Prochlorococcus marinus str. MIT 0918: one gene and its partner. The protein of the gene in region 2 binds, or shares a complex with, the protein of the main gene of each other region. Links are inferred from orthologs where the notes say so. Each region holds a gene or a part of one and is shown on either strand. Other genes may lie near its edges. The genes, in order: O5636_RS06660 and O5636_RS07890.

The links.
Region 1: the proteins of O5636_RS07890 (region 2) and O5636_RS06660 are in contact, whole or in part, in a solved structure (PDB 8RP0), measured with the Escherichia coli proteins. The link is inferred for Prochlorococcus marinus str. MIT 0918 from one-to-one orthologs.

What each region holds. Positions count from the first base shown.
Region 1 is NZ_CP114780.1:1,209,365-1,215,440, forward strand. The notes cover bases 1,673-4,642. They hold O5636_RS06660 (anthranilate synthase component I family protein), read left to right. Parts: upstream 1,673-2,481; coding sequence 2,482-3,804; downstream 3,805-4,642. Other genes in these bases: O5636_RS06650 (7-carboxy-7-deazaguanine synthase QueE), read left to right, coding at 1,673-1,731; queC (7-cyano-7-deazaguanine synthase QueC), read left to right, coding at 1,798-2,469; O5636_RS06665 (aminotransferase class IV), read left to right, coding at 3,811-4,641; cobA (uroporphyrinogen-III C-methyltransferase), read right to left, coding at 4,638-4,642. Outside these bases: O5636_RS06645 (CTP synthase), read left to right, coding at 1-1,054; more of O5636_RS06650, read left to right, coding at 1,051-1,672; more of cobA, read right to left, coding at 4,643-5,423; O5636_RS06675 (anthranilate phosphoribosyltransferase family protein), read left to right, coding at 5,422-6,076. UniProt on the Escherichia coli protein: Part of a heterodimeric complex that catalyzes the two-step biosynthesis of 4-amino-4-deoxychorismate (ADC), a precursor of p-aminobenzoate (PABA) and tetrahydrofolate.
Region 2 is NZ_CP114780.1:1,452,871-1,458,886, forward strand. What follows is about bases 3,031-5,940. They hold O5636_RS07890 (anthranilate synthase component II), read left to right. Parts: upstream 3,031-4,143; coding sequence 4,144-4,737; downstream 4,738-5,940. Other genes in these bases: O5636_RS07875 (DUF3285 domain-containing protein), read left to right, coding at 3,031-3,079; ybeY (rRNA maturation RNase YbeY), read left to right, coding at 3,087-3,671; O5636_RS07885 (diacylglycerol kinase family protein), read left to right, coding at 3,668-4,129; O5636_RS07895 (MBL fold metallo-hydrolase), read left to right, coding at 4,821-5,501; O5636_RS07900 (pyridoxal phosphate-dependent aminotransferase), read right to left, coding at 5,482-5,940. Outside these bases: O5636_RS07855 (isochorismate synthase), read left to right, coding at 1-508; gshB (glutathione synthase), read right to left, coding at 481-1,407; grxC (glutaredoxin 3), read right to left, coding at 1,413-1,676; more of O5636_RS07875, read left to right, coding at 2,891-3,030; more of O5636_RS07900, read right to left, coding at 5,941-6,016. UniProt on the Escherichia coli protein: Part of a heterodimeric complex that catalyzes the two-step biosynthesis of 4-amino-4-deoxychorismate (ADC), a precursor of p-aminobenzoate (PABA) and tetrahydrofolate.

The DNA of each region.
Region 1 (6,076 bases), 240 kb from region 2 along the record:
TCAACCAGATGTATTGGTTTGCAGAAGTGATAGAGAAATCACTAAAGAATTAAAGAATAAAATAAGTGGTTTTTGCGGTGTTAATAACAATGCTGTTATTCAAGCTTTAGATGCAGACAGTATTTACTCAGTTCCTCTTTCTTTAAAGCAAGAAGGATTATGTAGAGAAATACTGCAGATCCTCAATCTAACTAATCATGAATGTGATTTAAAAGAATGGGAAAGATTAATACATCAATTACGTAACCCTGGTCCATCAGTCAAAGTAGCTCTTGTAGGGAAATATATTCAATTAAATGATGCTTATCTTTCTGTCGTAGAAGCCTTACGCCATGCTTGTATTGAAAACAATGCCTCTTTAGATATTCATTGGATTTCAGCAGAAAGGATAGAAGCAGAAGGTCCAGAAGATCTTTTAAAAGGTATAGATGCAATAGTAGTTCCTGGAGGATTTGGACATAGAGGTGTTAATGGAAAAATTACTGCTATTAAATGGGCTAGAGAACAAAGAATCCCTTTTCTTGGTTTATGCCTAGGAATGCAATGTGCTGTCATCGAATGGGCTAGGAATGTTGCTGGCTTAGAGGGTGCAACTAGCTCGGAATTAGATCCCAACACGAAACATCCTGTTATTCACTTACTGCCAGAGCAACAAGATGTAATGGATCTAGGGGGAACAATGAGACTAGGTGTGTACCCTTGTCGACTCACCTCAAATACATTAGGGCAAAAGTTATATTCAGAAGAAGTTGTTTATGAGCGACATCGACATCGGTATGAATTTAATAACTCCTATAGAAATCTTTTTCTTGAATCTGGATACACTATTAGTGGAACATCTCCTGATGGTAGATTAATAGAGTTAATCGAATTAAAAACTCATCCATTTTTTACAGCATGTCAATACCATCCTGAATTCTTATCTAGGCCAGGAAAACCACACCCTTTATTTAAAGGGCTCATTAAAGCAGCTCAATTACGTTTGCCTAGCACACCACAAGAAGCATTAAAGCAATCAAATAATGCAATCAAAAGTTCGAGAGGCAATGAATGAGTTCTATACTTCCAGTTGTGGAGACATTTCATTCTCTGCAAGGAGAAGGATTGCATTTTGGAAAAAGCGCATTCTTTATCCGCCTAGGAGGGTGCACAGTAGGCTGTCCTTGGTGTGACACAAAAGAATCATGGCCTATCCGATCTCAAAAACAAATATCTACATCAGATCTTGCAAAAGAAGTAAAATTCGCCCAATCAAAAGGAGCAGAGTTTGTAGTTCTCACCGGAGGAGAACCGTTGCATCATAACCTAAACAAATTATGTAGAGAAATCAAAGCTCTTACAACTCGTAAAGAAAGCAATCCAATAGCAATACACCTAGAAACAAGTGGAGTTAATGCTATCTCCGGTGCAATCAATTGGATCACTCTTTCTCCAAAAATCCATTGTCATCCTAAAAAATCACTTCTTTTAGCATGTGACGAATTAAAAGTAGTCATTCATAGAAAAGAAGATCTAGCCTTTGCAGAAGAAATGGCAAAATTAGCCAAAAATGAAAAGCAAACAGCTTATCAAACAGTTACTTATAAAAAACAAGATATTCTCGAACCACATCTATTTCTTCAGCCTGGATGGAATAGCAAAGAAGGAACAAGACTTACAATTGAATATATTAAAAAACATCCTCAATGGAGACTCAGCCTTCAAACTCACAAATGGTTAGAGATTCTTTAATATTAGGGTTCTGCAACTATAGTTATCACTTGATTCAAAGTAATTAAAATTAGTATCCATAAATCAATGCAATTAATAACCAAACCTACAGCGATTACATTATTATCTGGAGGATTAGATTCTGCTACTGCTACTGCTATTGCTCTTGAAAAAGGTAACAATGTTATTGGCTTATCGTTTAATTATGGACAAAGGCATAAACGTGAATTAAAGGCTGCTCAAACACTCGCTAAACACTTTAAGTTATTAGAGCATCATATAATTGATATTAACTTATCAACTTGGGGCGGATCTTCTTTAACTGATCTCAAACAATCAATACCTCATCAAGGTGTTCAAAAAGGAGTTATTCCTAATACATACGTTCCTTGCAGAAATACTGTTTTTATAGCTATTGGTCTTAGTCTAGCTGAGGCTAAACAAGCAAATCAATTAGTACTTGGCATAAACGCAATGGATTACTCAGGCTATCCAGATTGTCGACCTGATTACCTAAAGCAATATCAAAATCTTGCAAATCTTGGAAGTAAAACTGGTAGGGAAGGTAAAGGAACTAAACTGTGGGCACCATTAATTCACTGGAATAAGCTTAAAATAATTCAAGAGGCTATAAGGCTTAGTGTACCTATTGAACAAACATGGAGTTGTTACAATGGTAGAGATAAAGAATGTGGAGTATGTGATAGTTGTCGAATACGCAATGATGCTCTTATGAAAGCCGGCTATTTAAATTTGTAGAGCATTAACTAAATGAGTAGTCTTCTAAGAGAACGTTGCAACTGGATTGATCCACTTATTGTTGCAAAAAAATTAGTGCAGCATTATGGAGAGCCTGGGCTAGTTTGGTTAGATAGTGATGGCAGTAAAAATGGGCGCTGGGTGATACTAGGTGCTGATCCAATTGAACATATTTGTAGCCATGGCTTGCCAAGCAGTTCACGCTCTCAAAACCCTTTTGAATTATTAAGAAAAATTGATTCAGGCCATTGGAGTGGTTGGCTGAGTTATGAAGCAGGCGCTTGGATTGAACCTAATAATCCTTGGAAACAAGACTCAATGGCTATGTTATGGATGGCCAGACACGATCCTATTTTCAAATTTGATTTATATAGGAATGAGCTATGGATAGAAGGAGTTGACCATACAAGATTTCTTACATTTTTGAACTTATTAAAAGATATATCCTCTAATGAATCACTAACCAATGCAACTAAATCTCAATCAATCCCAGAACAAAATTGGGAGTGGACAATGGATGAAAGTGAATATAGTAAAAAAGTAGCCATTCTAAAAAATTACATTAAAGAAGGAGATATCTTTCAAGCGAATCTCTCTACAAGCTGTATAACAAAAATACCTTTAAATCTTTCAGTTATTGATCTATTCCAAAAACTCAGAAATTATTGTCCTGCTCCATTTTCAGGTTTAGTTGTTGCAACAGGCAATGCGATTGGTGAAGCAGTAATATCTACATCACCTGAACGTTTCCTTAAGGTTTTACCAAATAAGGTAGTAGAAACTAGTCCAATCAAAGGTACAAGACCACGAAGTTCTAGTCCTCAAAAGGATGCTGACTTAGCCGCTGATTTAGTTAGTAGTATAAAAGATAGAGCAGAAAATATTATGATTGTAGATTTACTAAGAAATGATATAGGAAAAGTTTGCAAGCCAGGAACAATCAAGGTTACACAATTAGTTGGCTTAGAAAGTTATGCTCAAGTACACCATTTAACTTCCATTATTCAAGGAAAATTAAACCATAACAAAACATGGGTAGACCTTTTAGAATCATGTTGGCCAGGTGGGTCAATTACAGGTGCTCCAAAAATAAGAGCCTGCAAACGTTTATATGAAATGGAACCTATCGCAAGAGGACCATATTGTGGGTCTTTCTTACATCTAGATTGGAATGGTCAATTTGATAGCAATATTCTCATACGTTCTCTTTTGAAGGATCAATCCAACTTAAGAGTTCATGCTGGATGTGGCATTGTCGCTGATTCAGATCCCTCTAATGAAGCCGAAGAGTTGAATTGGAAACTAAAGCCTCTTATAAAAGCATTAGAACAATAATTTTTGATGAGCAATATTAGTTGGCTTGATGGTTATTGGCTTAGTGATTCTGAGGTTGAATTACCAATTAGAGATCGAGGAGTAACTTTAGGTGATGGTATCTTCGAAACGATTCTAATTCTCAAAGGCACACCTCAATTACTTACTAATCACCTACAACGTTGGACAAAAAGTTCAATTTTACTTGGAATGGAACCACCTCCAAAAGAAGAGACTTTAATTCCATTAATTAATGAAGCTATTATTCGTGCATCATTGTCGCAAAAAAATGGGGTTCTTAGACTTAACTGGAGTAGAGGTAGTAATCAGAATAGGGGTATTAATTATTTAAATAAAGATCATGAAGCACCTAATCATAGATTTTGGTTCGAACTTAATGAATACAATCCTTCGTTTACTCCAATCTCTACAAAAATTAGTTGTTATGAACGAAGAAATGCCAACAGCAGATTGAGTCAATGTAAGACTTTTTCCTATCTTCAATCTATTCAAGCTCGTAGTGAGTCTCAACTACATGGATATGATGATGCCTTACTATTAAGCACGAATGGTGAGCTCTCATGCGGAACTACTGCTAACATAATAATTCTTAGAAGAAATCAGTGGTTAACTCCACGAATGGAAAGTGGGTGCCTTCCTGGTGTCATGAGAGAACAAGGGTTAAAAAAAGGAATCATAAAAGAAGCAAAAATTTCACCTACACCTAAAAATGATGATCAATGGATATTAATTAATAGTCTGAGCTGCCATCCAATCACAAAAGTAAATAACATTGACCTCAAAAGGTATAACAATGTAGAAAAGCTGTGGCGAACATTATTAATAGTCAACCATTAAAAAGAAATAGGCATAGTAACATTTGCTGGTGGTGGTGCACATGAGGTTATTTGAAAATTAATTATCTCGCCAATGATCACTATTGATGGTGAAGTGAATTGCTGTTTTTCTACTTCCTTGACCAACATTTCTAAAGAAGTTGTTAAACACCTTTGTCCAATAACTGTAGCTTGTTGAATAACCGCTGATGGAGTCTTTGGAGAAAGACCAGCTAATAATAATTCATTGACGATATAACTCAGATTATGAACTCCCATATAAATCACCAAACTATGGCTTGCTTTTGCAAGAGACCTCCAATTAACAAGAGGGCGTTTTTTATCAATGCCCTCATGACCAGTAACAAAGGTAACTGAACTACCTGCAAGACGATGCGTAAGTGGAATACCGAAATACGTCGAGGCTGCCATACCAGAAGTAATCCCAGGAACAACTTCTACAGAAACTCCATGTTTTTTCAAATAAGCTGCCTCTTCTCCACCTCGACCAAAAACAAAAGGATCTCCACCTTTTAACCGAACCACAAAATGATTACTATGGGCTAACTCTAAAAGCAGTTTATTAGTCTTAAATTGAGGAGTCGAATGATGACCTTTTCTTTTTCCTACAAAAATGCACTTACATCCATCTTTTACTACTTCAAGAATTTCATGAGGAACTAAAGCATCATATACAAGAACATCGCATTGACTAAGCAGCCTATATGCCTTAACAGTTAACAAGTCAGGGTCTCCAGGGCCAGACCCTACTAAGTAAACAGTCCCTAGCTGCCGATCGTTCATGAACAAAACATCTGCCAATAAAGAACGCTTCAAAAGCTACTTACGCAAAATAGGTAGTGGAGAACACACTAGCCGAGGAATGACACGAGAAGAATCAGCAGATGCTCTCCAACTAATGCTTCAAGGTGATCCTAGTCCTGCTCAAATTGGAGCATTTATGATTGCTCACCGTATTAGACGGCCAGAACCAATAGAACTTGCTGGAATGATAGATACCTATAACAATCTAGGGCCAAAAATATATTCAGGCAAAAATAAATGCCGACCACTTTCATTTGGCATGCCATTTGATGGAAGAAATAAAACAGCACCCATATATCCATTAACCTCGTTATTACTAATAGATGCATCACAACCAGTTATTCTTCATGGTTCAGGAAGAATGCCTGTTAAGTATGGAATTACAACTCAAGAATTATTTAATGAACTTGGACTCAAACTAGGAGAGTTAAATATAAACAAAGTACAAGAAGGTTTTGATAAGTATGGTTTAGCATTTATCTATCAACCAAATCATTTTCCTATTGCAGATAGCCTTATTAACTATAGAGAAGAGATTGGTAAAAGACCTCCAATAGCTAGTATGGAATTAGTTTGGTCAGCTCACAGAGGTGAGCATATGATAATCTCAGGTTTTGTTCATTCGCCAACTG
Region 2 (6,016 bases):
TAAATCTGAAAAAAATTTAAGAGAACATGAATTAGTAGTTTCTTCAATTCAAAACCAATTAGTTAAAAAAGGATTATCTCCTATTCGACTTAGATGCCCTCGTGTAGCCAGACATGGTCATTTGATTCATCTGCATACACCAATTAAAGCTAAAGCCCAAGGGTTTACCCCTCTTGACTTAGTTCAAACTTTACACCCTACCCCTGCTGTAGCTGGTTTTCCAAGAAGCAAGTCAATGCAATGGTTGCAAACACTTGAACCATTTGATCGAGCATATTACGCTGCTCCAATTGGTTGGATAGATAATTCTGGTAATGCCGAATTTCGAGTTGCTATTAGATATGGATATACCCAAGGTAAAAATTTGCATTTAATTGCAGGGGCTGGATTAGTTAAAGGTTCTTCGGTAGAGGGAGAATTACAAGAAGTGGGGTTAAAACTTGCTGTGTTAGCTAATCAATTTGATCTTGGGTTACAAAATCAAGCAATATCTTTTAATAGGCATTGAATTACTTGATCGGCAAGAGGAATATTCATTAATCGTTCGACTTCTCTTATGCCTGTTGGACTTGTGACGTTTATTTCACTAAGCATTCCTCCAATTACATCAATCCCTACAAAAAATAGACCTTCATTTTTAAGAGAAGGGCCTAATTCATCACAAATGTTCTTTTCTCGAACTGTTAGCTCTGTAGCTTCAGCATTACCTCCTAAAGCAAGATTACTTCTAAAATCCCCGTATTTTGGTCTACGGTTTATCGCACCAAATGGATCCCCATTGACTAATAGAATTCGTTTATCGCCTTCAGTAACTTTAGGAAGAAATTTTTGCATCATTACAGGCATTTGTTCTTGAGTTGTGACTAGTTCAAGTAATGCATCAATGCCTTCTGCTGCATTAGCTACTCGAATCACACCTTGACCTCCTTTTCCACCTAAAGGCTTTAAAACTACTTCGCCTTGTTCTTTTGCAAAATCCTTTAATTCGTTGACCCTACTTGCTACCAATGTAGGGGCCATTAATTTGCTGAACCTTAGTGCCCCAAGCTTTTCATTCCATGCTCTAAGGGAAGAAGGTTTATTCAGAACTAATACTCCATCCCGTTCTGCTACTTCTAGTAAATGAGTTGCATATAAGAAAGCTTCATTAACAGGAGGGTCTTTGCGCATCCAAATGCAATCAAATGCATTTAAATCAAGATTCACTGGTTCTCCTAGAGTTATCCATGGATCAGGGATAATAGTTCTGGCTACAACTCTAGCTTTTGCTCCGATTGCTTGAAGGTCTGCAGGGGTGCATCCCCAAACCTCAATAGAAGCTCTATGAGCTGCTTCTATCAAGGCTGCAGTTGAATCTTTTGCAGGATTGATTAGCTCAATAGGATCAAGGACAAATAATTGTTTCATGGCATTTATTGATGCTGCTCAATTAGGGCATCTAATTCATTCGAGCCTTCAAGAGAATAAAGTTCATCACACCCTCCAATTCCTTGATTATTAATGAAGATTTGAGGCACTGTTGTGCGCCCACTAGCTCTCTCGGTCATTTTTTGGCGAGCTTCTTGGTTCCCATCTATTGGGAGCTCTTCATATTGAATGCCTTTACTATCAAGCAAAGCTTTTGCACGAATACAAAATGGACAATATTGCCAGGTGTAGATTTCAACTTTTGCCATAGTTAAGCAATAGGTTGCTGCTTATCCTAAGGATGGTTGGTAAAATTTAAAGTTAATAGTTGTTTTTTTATTTTTACTTGTGCAAGATCTTACTGATTTTAAGAAAACAATTTCTGTTTTAACTAAGCGTCTGAAGAATTCTCAAGACTGTCTTTGACGTACCTCGTTTAAATGCACTTCAACAAGATCTTGAGCAGATTGCTGCGCAACCTGAATTTTGGACTGATCAGCAGAAGGCGAAAAAACAGATGCGCCAACTTGATGAGGTTAAGGACCAATTAACTAAATTAGCCCAATGGCATAGTGCTATAGATGATGCTAACGCTTCTTTAGAGCTCTATGATCTTGAACCTGATGAGCAAATGCTGGGAGAGGCTAAAGTTGGACTGAATAAATTGCAAGCAGAACTTGATCTTTGGGAATTGGAGCGTTTGTTAAGTGGTCCTTATGATAAAGAAGGAGCAGTATTGGCTATAAATGCTGGTGCTGGAGGCACAGATGCTCAAGATTGGGCTCAGATGTTATTACGTATGTATACTCGATGGGCAGAAGGGCATGGAATGAAAGTAAAACTTACTGAACTTTCCGAAGGTGAAGAGGCCGGTATCAAAAGTGCAACAATTGAGATAGAAGGCAGATATGCTTATGGTTATTTGCAAAATGAGAAAGGAACCCATCGTTTGGTTCGGATTTCACCTTTTAATGCAAATGCAAAACGTCAGACAAGCTTTGCAGGCGTTGAAGTTATGCCACAATTAGATGATAATGTTCAGCTAGAGATTCCTGAAAAGGATTTAGAAATAACTACGAGTCGATCAGGTGGTGCTGGAGGACAAAATGTTAATAAAGTTGAGACAGCAGTGCGTATTCTTCATATCCCTACTGGGTTAGCTGTTCGTTGTACCCAAGAGAGATCTCAACTTCAAAATAAGGAAAAGGCGATGGCTTTATTAAAGGCAAAATTGATGATTATTGCACAAGAACAAAGAGCTGCAGAAATTGCAGATATAAGAGGTGACATAGTGGAAGCAGCATGGGGTAATCAAATTAGAAATTATGTTTTTCATCCTTATCAAATGGTTAAGGATTTACGTACTTCTAAAGAATCCAATGATGTTGAAGCTGTGATGAATGGGGATTTGGATTTATTTATTCAATCTCTCCTTTTACAAGGAATTGAGACTAAAAACAATCAAACTCATAATTAAATTTTAATGAACCACGATTCTTCTGAAACAACTTCTAATAAGAGAACCCCACCTCCAAGCTTTATTAAATTAGCCATGAAAAATATGGTTAGAAAGGGTGGCCAAAGTCTAATTCATTTTGGTTTTACAGCTATTGGTTTTATCGCTTTTATTGTATTTATAGCTGTTCTTGGAAGACCATCATTCCCTCACTAATATATTGATGACTAAGCCACTAATTTCAAAAGATTTTTTAGATGTGGATCTAGCATTTAAGGCTTACGAGTTAGATAATTTTACTGATGGACAAGATAGTAAAGGAGTCGACTGTTTAATCAACGTTGATTTTTGGACCTTGGAGTTTAAAAATTGGATTACGACTTTACGTCAGATTCCTTCAGTGATTGGCCCTAAGATAATTAGAGAACATAATTATTTTAGTATTGGTTTGGTATTTACTGATAACCTTTCCATTCAAAAATTGAATGCACAATGGCGTCATATTGATAAGCCCACAGATGTACTTTCATTCCCTGTGATTGATGAAAATATTATTTCTCCGTATGATCAATTTGTAGAGTTGGGTGACATCATTGTTTCAGTAGACATGGCGCAACAACAAGCAAAATTGCATGAGCATTCTTTCGTTTCAGAATTAAGATGGTTAGTAAGTCATGGTTTCTTACATTTGCTTGGATGGGACCATCCTTCCTCAAAAAGACTTAAAGAAATGTTGTGCCTTCAAGAAAAATTACTTGATACCAAGCTTTTACCGACGCTTGAAACATGTATTACATTTGATCAATGATTACATCTGATTCAAATTTAAATAAAGCTGATAAGGTTTCAGATATAGCTACTCAACGTGAGAAAATCTCAAGACGAGGTGCATGGGCGATTGCTAAAGATTTACCAGCGAGCTTTAAATATGCGGCTCAAGGTTTAGGATATGCTTTTTTGAGCCAACGAAACTTTCGTATTCATATTGTTATTGGTTTATTAGTTAGTATTTTCGCTGTTTGGTTGGAATTGCCAATTCACGATGTAGCTATCTTAGTTATTACCATTGCAACTGTTTTAGTCTTAGAATTAATAAATACATCTATAGAAGCAGTAGTTGACCTTGCAATTGGAAGACGTTTTCATCCTTTAGCTCGTATAGCTAAAGACTGTGCTGCAGCATCTGTTTTGGTAGCTTCGGTAGCTTCTTTTGTCATAGCACTTCTTTTGATTGCACCCTCGTTTTTAAAGAGAATTGGCTTTTAACATGGATTGATTTTATGCTTTTAGTTATTGACAATTACGATAGTTTTACTTTTAACCTTGTTCAGTATTTTGGAGAGTTATCGACAAAATACTCTGTTGCTCAAGATATCTTGGTGAAACGTAATGATGAAATCTCATTAATGGAAATACAATCATTATCACCTGATGCAGTGGTACTTTCTCCTGGCCCAGGAGATCCGAATCAATCAGGTATTTGTTTAGAGATTTTGAGTGAATTGTCCGGCTTGAAGCCTATTCTTGGTGTTTGTTTAGGGCATCAAGCAATTGCACAAACTTTTGGTGGCAAAGTTGTAAGAGCTAATGAGTTAATGCATGGAAAAACTTCCAAAGTTTTTCATAATGGTCAAGGGATTTTCAAAGGTATATCTGATCCACTTGTAGCAACTAGATATCATAGTTTAATAGCTGAAAAGAAATCATTACCACAATGTCTTGAGGTTACTGCATGGCTTGAAGATGGCACAATTATGGGTATTCGACATAGAAAATATCAGAATCTGTTTGGAGTTCAGTTCCACCCTGAAAGTGTTCTTACACAATCTGGTCATCACTTATTAAGTAACTTTTTAGGATTAGCAAAATCCTAAAATTTCTTTTTCTTTTTTGATTTATGATAGGTAAACTCTTGCTATTACGATCCATTTTTAAGCCAGTATGTTCTTTCTTAGTAATGACAACTACAGCGTTGACTTTACCAAGTATTGTGAAAGCTTTAGAAATTACAAGTTTTGGCCATAGTTCATTATTAATTAAGGGAGGAGGACATTCAGTTTTATTAAATCCATTTAAAGCTGTGGGGTGTGCGGAAGGTTTAGCCGAGCCCAATGTTCATGCAGATATTGTTCTTGCAAGTTCTGAGTTGGCAGATGAAGGACATTGGAATAAAAAAGGTGTATTTTTTGTCAAACCCGGTTCTTATAGGATTGGTCGTTTACGTTTGGAAGGCTTCTCTGCATTGCATGACCGTTTAGGGGGAAGGCGTTTTGGTTATGGTACATTTTGGCAATGGCAACAACAAGGAGTTAATATTACACATCTAGGAGGTATTGCTGGCCCTATTAACTATCAAGATAAGTTACTTTTAGGACGCCCTGATATTTTGGTTATCGGAGTGGGAGGTGGAGCTAAAGTATATAACGCTAAAGAAGCTGCAGCAGTGATTAATGAATTGAATCCAAAAATTGTTATACCAGTACAATATCTTCGAGGTAAAACACTTAAAAACTGTGATCAATCAGGTATTAAGCCATTCTTAGAAGCTACTAAAGGGATAGAAGTTCGTAATGTTGGTAAAACCTATAGTGTTCCAAGGAGTCTTCCTCAAAAGACCACTATTCATTTAATGCCTTAATATCGTCTGCTTGTAGATATGCTTTCCAAAAGCTTTTCATTTGACTAGTCGTTCCAATACTGACACGCAGAGAACCATTAAGAAGCGGTTTGTTTGCCATGCTTCTGACTAGTATCCCTGATGATTTTAGAGATGATTCTACGCTATTAACTGATCTGTTTGGCCAAAGCAAGAAATAATTACCGGCTTCTAGATGATGCTTTATATTGTGACTTTCTAATTGATCTTTTATCCATTCCCTAGCCTTGAGTACCTTTGCGACGTAATCATCGATGTATGCTTGATCTTTAAGAGCTGCAAATGCTGCAGTTACCGCAAAGCTATTAACATCATAAGGACCAGTGACACGATAAATACGATCAATTACTTCATGATGAGCTATGGCAAACCCTATGCGCAATCCTGCAAGTCCAGATGTTTTGGAAAGTGACCTTAGTACAACAATATTTGGGACTGCCTTGAAATTGATTGTTGACAAGACACTCTTTCCTAAGAATGCTTCATAGAGTTCATCA